One region of the Trichocoleus sp. DQ-U1 genome, then DNA from elsewhere that is predicted to be linked to it. Evidence: predicted binding sites of a transcription regulator. Region 1 holds the regulator's gene; the other holds the start of a gene.

Region 1 (4,215 bases):
AGCGCTCATCTACCAGGACAATTGGCACCGACGTTGGAAATTGCTGAAGTTTCTTTTTCCAACTTTTGGAAGTGGTTTGATCGCCCATCACTAGAGTATCAATCGGAAATTTTTCACACAACTCAAGGAGCGTTGCGATCGCTGCTTCTGCTGGTACAACCTGGTGGTAATGCAGAGAATTGTCTTTCCCCACTACGGCTAAACCACACTTATCGCGCCCTGGATCGAACCCTAAAATCATCTGAATTGGCTAATCGCTAATTTACAAATGGTTAATTGCCATTAGTCATCATCTCATCACTAATGACTAATAAATTACATCCTGACCACAACTTCTCCGTCTTCAACCGCCTCCAAATTTAATTTCATGGGTCCGGCAATATAGGCGTCCTCAGCCACGACCGCTTTCAGAGAAATCGGCTTATTGTGCTTTTTCAACTGCTCGATAAACCGAATCAAGCTAACAATTCGATTATCGCCAACCTGAACTGTATCGCCCAAAATCCCCGCGCGAGTAGCTCGGAACTGGGATGCTCCAAGCAGCAGGTCAATCCGCTGCCGAATTTGTTGGTCGGTCATGTTTGAAGGATCGGCAGATGTCGTTGCTACGACTTCACCAGTGCGGAATACAACTTGATTGGGTGCGGCGTCTGCAAAGACTTGTACCTGCTTTTCTCCCTGGACATAGTTACCAGCCGAAAAAACTCGGACTACATAGTTTCGACCATCCTGAATCTGGTTGATCAGTTGCTCTACCTGTGCCTCTGTAATTTGCACGACCCGTTCGTTCGCCACCTTGTTGAGACCGGGTTGGGTCGCTTTAATCGCTGTCCGATTCGCTTCCCGTAACAGCTGCTCAATGACCTGTCGGGCTGCGGCTGGCTCGACAATACGAAAAACGCCAGCCGCCAGAACCTGACCGCGCAGCAGTGCCAGACTACCCTGACGCAAAGTTTGATAAGACTGGTAATACTGTTCTAAGGTTGCCACTTCCTGCTCTAGGGAAGCTTGTTGTTTTTCGAGTTCTTTAAGGCGATTTTCTCGCTGGGCAATCACCTCATCTCGTTGAGAAATTTTGTTATCAAGTAGAGATAAGGCTTTGTCTCGCTGGGCAATTTGCTCATCGCGATCGCTCAGGCTCTTCCGAAAGGTAGCAAGTTTCTCATCAAGTTCCACAAGGGCTTGATCCCGCTTGAGAATTTGCTCATCGCGTTGGCTAATTGCTCGGTCTTGCTGGGCAATTTTTTGGTCGCGCTGAGTCACTTTCGCTTTGAATTCAGTAATTTCAGCTCTGACTTGATTTCGCTGCTGGAGCAATTCTTGGCGTTCTGCTTGAAGTTGTTGGATTTCGGAACGTAGCGTCTTGGCTTGCCCTGAGACAGATGTAAGCTGTTTTTGGGTTTGCTGAAAGCTGCTGGCAACCCGGGTCAGTTCGCTTTGAGTCTGATTTAGTTGCGCCTCCGTCTGGCCTTGTTTAGCCAGCGCGGCTGCCAAAGATCGATTAATCGCATCTAAGCGCTGCTGGGCGACAGATTGCTGGGTGCGAGCCTGAGCGAGTTCCTTCTCTACTTGCTCTTTTTGGGCGGCGGTTTTAGCAAGTTCGCTTTCGGTCTTCCGTTTCTGCTCGTTTGCTTTGGCAATATCCTTACTTGCTGTTTTGAGTTTTTTCTGGACTTCTTGAAGTCTAAAAACTCCAATCCGCAATTGTTCGCTGGTCGCGAAGATGATTGTTAGTGTTGAGGCAGAAATCGTTAGTCCCGTTAGAATCGTTACTAAAACAGCTGTTTTGCGGGGACGCAGATTGAACAACGACAGGCGTGCTTTTCCCACGCGCGTGCCAATGCGATCGCCCACCGTTGCGATGACGCTTCCCAACACTAAAATAGACAAAATCAGGAAGAGCGCACTGTCGGTCATTGTCTGCTACAGTCATTCCAGTTACAGCCTATCGCATCGCAGGCTAGAGAAAGGGTTAACAGGAATTAAAGATCGAAGGTGAAATCGGAAAGGTTAAAGGTTGGAAGGTTGAAAACTATCCGCTTAAAACCTGACACCTTTTAACTCAACTCCCGACTAAATGTTAAAACTGGATAACCTGCTCGCGCTACCATGCCGTTTTAACCAACAACCTAACCTACAACCTGACGAGAGCCTCTAGCTGTTTTCAAGTAAACTGCTGACTCAGTGTAACTGGGTTGTGTACCGTAATTTTTTTCTTGTGGATAGAAATCATTTTTTCCTCCCGCAAATCTCCCAGTAAGCGGGTGACAGTTACCCTGGTGGAGCCGATTGCTTCTGCGATCGCTTGATGAGAAAGCTTCAGATCGATCGTAATTCCATTGGCGGTAGGAACGCCAAAATCACGGCACAGAATCAATAGAAAACTCACCAAGCGGGATCCCATATCTCGGTGAGCTAATGTCTCAATCATCATTTCTGTTTGCAAAATGCGCGAAGAAAGCCCTCGCAGCATCAACATCGATAGCTCCGGATTATCCTTGAGCGATTGCTCTACCTGATCGATCGGTGCCGAAAGCAGCTCCACTGGCGTAAATGCTACAGCGTGATAAAACCGATCCGAACGATGCCCTGTAATTAAGGACAGTACTCCAAAAACGCTGTTTTCTCGCAGCAGCGCCACGGTAATTTCTTCCCCAGCTTCATACACGCGAGACAGCTTTACTGCACCTTTGAGCAAAAAGTATACCCGTTCAGCCGGGTCTCCTGGGAAAAAGATCGTCTTGCCCCGCTCAAAAGTTTCCACCACGGGTGGAAACGCCCCACCTCCCAGTTGACGGAACACAGCTGCTAGCGGTCTATCTTGCGTCACTGCCACTTCCTTTTTCCTAAATGCTGCCCTACAGACTTCTGCAACTTTCTGTCGGAGGAACTTTAACCATAGCAAAACAACTATGAGAGTTTTCTGACATTAGACACAGATAAACTGACTTCCAAGCGGTTTTTGTGCTATTTGATACAAAATTTTAAAGTAGTTTCCCCGGCTACCTTCTTTAGTTCTCTCCCTGCTCAAGGCAAGTAAGATTATGACGGAAAATGTTGATATCTTGACAGTATCTGCGCTATCGGGTGGGATGCATGGTGAGTAAGGAGGCACGCTCCTTACCCGTACTAGACAGCCTCGCTCCGGGCGATCGCGATCTTGAATACTCCCCTAAATCGGATATCCTCTAATATTGCCTTCAAAATCGACATTTATGCTAGATTTAACCGGAAAAAACGCCCTTGTCACCGGCATTGCCAACAATCGATCGATCGCCTGGGGGATTGCTCAGCAACTGCACCAAGCGGGTGCGAATCTAGGAGTGACTTACCTGCCAGACGACCGAGGCCGCTTTGAAAAAAAAGTGGCAGAGTTGGTAGAACCCCTCAACCCCAGCTTATTTTTACCCTGCGATGTCCAGAATGAGACCCAAATTCAGTCTACATTTGACGCCATCCGCGATAAGTGGGGCAAGCTAGACATCCTGATCCATTGTCTTGCTTTTGCGAACAAGGAAGATTTATCAGGTGATTTTAGTACCACTACCCGTGCTGGCTTCACCCAAGCTCTAGAAATTAGTACCTATTCGCTGGTACAACTTGCTGGGTCAGCAAAACCACTGATGACAGAAGGTGGCAGCATTGTCACGCTGACTTATCTAGGCGGCGTTAAGGTGATCCCCAACTACAACGTAATGGGAATTGCCAAGTCTGGATTGGAAATGAGTGTCCGTTACCTGGCATCTGAATTAGGTCCACAGAATATTCGCGTGAATGCAATTTCGGCAGGTCCTATCCGCACTTTGGCATCGTCGGCGGTAGGTGGCATTCTGGATATGATCCATCACGTTGAGGAAGTAGCACCGCTGCGACGCACTGTAACTCAGAAAGAAGTGGGAAATGCGGCTGCTTTCTTGTGTAGCGATTTGGCAAGTGGCATTACAGGTCAGGTGCTATATGTCGATGCGGGATACGAGATTATGGGGATGTAAAAAGAATCAAACATTAAAAATTAAAAATTAAAAAGCAAAGATTCTGCTAATTTTTAATTTTTAATTTTGCATTTTTAAGGCTTTCGCGTCTCCCAAATGCTCAGTAACGTAGGATAATAAACTTAACTTTATTTTCTTGAGTGAGCATCTGCGATGCAGGCACGCGATCGCCAATTTCCACCTTCTCCAAGCATTGAACAGCTTTTGTCTCCTCGCATGGCAA
Region 2 (4,215 bases), on a different contig from region 1:
GCCAATCTGGCTGGTGCTAACTTATACGTAGCGGACTTAGATCGCGCCCAGCTCAGAAACGCTAACTTACAAAATGCCATCCTAAGATTTACGCGCTTAACGGATGCCAACTTAGAAGGTGCTGACCTGCAAAAAGCGACTTTGAGATTTGCAAACTTGACAGGTGCCAAGCTGAAAAATGCCAACTTGCTTGGGGCTGACTTAAACAGTGCTAATTTATACCAGACAGATATCCGATGAAGGATTCTGCCTGGTATCGTTATCCCCGATCATCCAGGTGCATTTGGAATTAAACGCGATCGCCTCTTTTAACTGCCGCACATCACCTGGCGCATAGTTCGCATATTCACAGGCAGTTCTAGCTGCATTGCCTGTTCGATGAAAATTGACGGCACTGGGATATTGGGCGTTGCTTTTACTGTATAGGTGAGCAAAGTACCATTCTCGTAATCTTGCAAACTTAAGTCAGCACAGAAATCGGTAAAAGTACCTTTTTCCAAGCGAAAATGAATTTCCTGCTGCACGATCTCAGATACCCTCAGGTAAGCCTCAACCTGAAGACTGAGAAACAGGAAAGTTTTCGTGGCAACTTGGTAAACACTCTTGGAACTCGTCCCTTCCGGTAAGCCAACAGGCGAGGAGACGTTGGAGTGCAGTACCTCAGAGTGAGTAACATCTGGGAAATATTGCACCCAACGGGGATAGTCTGTCACTTGTTGCCAAACGCGCGATCGCTCGATTGGCAAATACATTTGGGCAGTAACAGCACCCCCCCACGTAGAACGCAATTGCGTTTCTATCAAAATCTCACCTTGCAAAAGCGCCGTTGAGTATCTCTTGCTCAGCGACAAGTCTGAGGCGGCATCCATCGAGTCCGACGGAAAAAGTATACTCATACTGACTCAGCTACTCCTCAATCAATAGTAATTCGATGTCAAGCTAACACAGGTTGTCTCGGACGTGGAAGGCAAGGTATGTTGGCTAATCTCCTAATTTGATCCTACATCGCTGTTTCAGCAACTCAGTATGTAACAATGATGACCATAATTCCTCAAGCATGTCAGGAGCCAAGGAACGTGAGTTGCTCTCCCAACCCAGGCACCGCAATTTTGTTGTATCGCTGGCATTGCTTTAGTGATTACAGCGATTATCGTGGTGCTGAAAGGATCGGGCGTTCTGAAGCAGCTTCCTGACTACGTCATCTGGGCGTTAGTTCTCTTTACCTTGGTTGCTGGTATCCTCGGCGGCATTTGCAGCTTGGGCGGACGTAGCCGATGGCAATATTCTGTTTTAACCATTTATTTGGTCGAGTCTGTGAGCCAAACTCCTAACCCTGAAACCCTGATTTCTTCTATTTTTGCCAGTGTTGTAGGGCTGACAATTGCGGTGTATCTGTTGCGAGGATTTGGAATTCTCACGTTCATCCCTGGCGGCGTTATCTGGATATTAATTTTGCTTTCAATTGCGAGTGGGATTACTTACGGCGTTCAGCGCACTCGCCGATAATTGCTTTCTTTTTCAAAGTTTGTTAAGTCATTTAGTATCTTTAAATACATTTAATATCAACCTTCGGGGCGATTCGCTGGAATTGTCATGTTCGCTATTCTCCAAGAGAAATTAACAAGAATTAAAAAACAAATTTCAGGAGAAGTGAATGACCGCGACAAACCCAACTACACAGCCAAGTGTTTCCACAGTAGAACGCAGTATCTCAGCCGTTTTCAAAGAGCGCGAACAAATTGAGAAAGTGATTCACCGCTTGCTCGATCGGGGGATTTCCCGCGACGATATTTCAGTAATCGGCAAAAACTTTCATTCCGAAACTCGCATTGCTGGATTCATCACCAAAAAAGATGTGATTTTAGGCGGGCTGAGAAGCGGCGGCATCTTTGGTTCCTTGTTTGGTTCAGCCCTTGGCTTGCTGACTGGTGTGGGAGTGCTGTTCATTCCTTTTGTGGGTTCAGTCGTCGCGGCAGGACCCATTGGTGCGGCGTTGCTGGGTGCAGCAAGTGGTGCTTTAGCGGGTGCAGCGGGCGCTGGTTTAGTCTCTGCTTTGGTCGCTTTGGGAATGCCAGAAGACAAAGCTGCCATTTATCAAACTCGCGTCGAAACCGGAGATTTTCTGGTAGTTGTAGAAGTCTCTGCTAATCAATCCGGTGAAATTCAGCTGCTGCTAGAAAGTGCTGGTGGCGAAGAAGTGCATACCAGCGAAACCACATTACCCCGCAAACGCGCTGGGAAACTGGAAAGTCCTAGCGATTTGTCCCCGGAAGTTCGTTCTCACCTCTCAGAGGATGCTCAAAGGACATTTATCGCCAATTACAACAAAGCGCTAGAAGACTCTGGCGATGAATCCAAAGCCGAACATCATGCCTGGGATGTTGTTTCTGAACAATTTGAACAAGATGAACACGGCTTTTGGTCGAAGGCTAAAGCAAAGCTCTAGCAACTGGGCGGTTGAAAGTGCGTCTACACTACAAGAGAATTAACCTGCTGGCGTGGGTTTCAAAACTTTTGATTCGGCTTAAGGCGAGTGCCATTCAGCGATAGTCCTTGGCTCAAAACTTAAGTTTCTCGAAGATGAACAATGGGTTCTGCAAAAGCCGATGTAATTTCGATTACGTCGGCTTTTAGTATTATGTAGAGGCAAATGTTAAGGAGCGATAATGAAGAAGTATATATGTACAGTTTGCAACTACATCTACGACCCACAACAAGGCGACCCAGATAGCGGTATCCAACCGGGTACGGCATTTGAAGATATCCCGGAAGACTGGGTATGTCCTACGTGTGGAGCCACAAAAGGGGATTTTGAACCATACGACGGGTAGGGAGATGATATCGCATCTGTACGGAAAATATTCCGTAAAATCGGCAATAGCTTGATTGTGCAACCTTTAAAAGTAGTAGTGATTGGCGGTGGGGCAGCGGGGTTTTTTGGTGCAATTACCTGTGCCGAAACTTATCCCCAGGCGCAAGTAATTTTGTTAGAAGCAGGACGACAACCCTTATCTAAAGTTCGGATTTCTGGCGGCGGGCGATGCAATGTTACTCATGCTTGCTTTGACCCGGCTGGTTTAGTGCAATATTACCCCAGAGGCGGGAAAGCACTTCGGGGGGCTTTTAGTCGTTTCCAAGCTAAAGATACAGTCGTTTGGTTTAGCGATCGCGGCGTCCAATTGAAAACTGAACCGGATGGACGGATGTTTCCAATTACAGATAGTTCCGAAACTATTGTGGATTGTCTGTTTGAGGCAGCAAGGGCATCTGGAGTGCAGATTCGCAGGGGAACACCTGTTGATAAGATTTTCCGGCAAGTGACTTCATTGAATCAACCACTCGACACCGGCTTTGAGATCCAGTTGAAGTCAGGAGAGATCTTCAAGTGCGATCGCATTCTCCTCGCTACCGGCAGCAATCCCCAAGGCTACCGCTGGGCAAAAACTTTAGGACACACGATTGAACCACCCGTTCCCTCTCTATTCACCTTTACGATTTCCGACCCCCGGTTGCAAGATTTAGCCGGAGTCAGCGTGGAAAGTGCGCGGCTGCGTTTAGGTGTCGGTAAAACTCAGTTAGAACAAATCGGACCATTACTGATTACCCACTGGGGTTTGAGTGGCCCTGCTGCCTTGAAACTGTCGGCTTGGGCGGCTAGAATGCTGCACGATTGCAATTATCGAACGACGTTGCAAATTAATTGGCTACCCCAGTACAACCCGGAAAAGCTGCGGGAAATGCTTTTGGCGGTCAAGTCCCAATTGCCCCAACGCGCCATTTCTACCAATTGTCCGCTGCCCTTACCTCGACGCCTCTGGCAGAGTTTAATTGCTGCTGTGGGGATTAGTGGGGAACAGCGTTGGGCGGAATTATCTAATAAAGTTCTCAATCAGCTAATTCAAGAACTTTCCGAGGGTAAGTACCAAATTCAGGGGAAGGGTGTCTTTAAGGAAGAATTCGTTACCTGTGGCGGCGTCAACTTAAAGGAAGTGAACTTTAAGACAATGGAAAGCCGCATCTGTCCGGGGCTGTACTTTGCCGGAGAAATCCTCGATATTGACGGCGTCACGGGTGGCTTTAACTTTCAGAGTGCCTGGACGACTGCTTACTTAGCGGGTCAGGCAATGGGCAACGAAGAAATTAAAAATTAAAAATTAAAAATTAAAAACCCAAAAATTTAATTTTTAATTGTGTCTTGGCGGTGCGAATACTTGA

The links. The regulator NtcA, encoded in region 1, controls nitrogen genes in cyanobacteria. The targets are predictions, from matches to a motif close to TTTGTANNNNNNNNTACAAA.
Region 2: a site for NtcA is predicted at 1,538-1,557, ahead of NDI34_RS01460 (ChaB family protein). Genes of this name have one in related genera too.

Annotation. Positions count from the first base shown of each region.
Region 1 covers NZ_JAMPKB010000019.1:30,904-35,118, reverse strand. The annotation lists gene NDI34_RS10460 (pre-16S rRNA-processing nuclease YqgF) at 1-241, opposite strand, end outside; gene NDI34_RS10455 (DUF3084 domain-containing protein) at 316-1,917, opposite strand; gene ntcA (global nitrogen regulator NtcA) at 2,165-2,836, opposite strand; gene fabI (enoyl-ACP reductase FabI) at 3,216-3,992, shown strand; gene hisB (imidazoleglycerol-phosphate dehydratase HisB) at 4,146-4,215, shown strand, end outside.
Region 2 covers NZ_JAMPKB010000002.1:108,029-112,243, reverse strand. The annotation lists gene NDI34_RS01475 (pentapeptide repeat-containing protein) at 1-240, shown strand, start outside; gene NDI34_RS01470 (SRPBCC family protein) at 309-896, opposite strand; gene NDI34_RS01465 (hypothetical protein) at 1,315-1,506, shown strand; gene NDI34_RS01460 (ChaB family protein) at 1,655-2,446, shown strand; gene rd (rubredoxin) at 2,667-2,831, shown strand; gene NDI34_RS01450 (NAD(P)/FAD-dependent oxidoreductase) at 2,883-4,151, shown strand.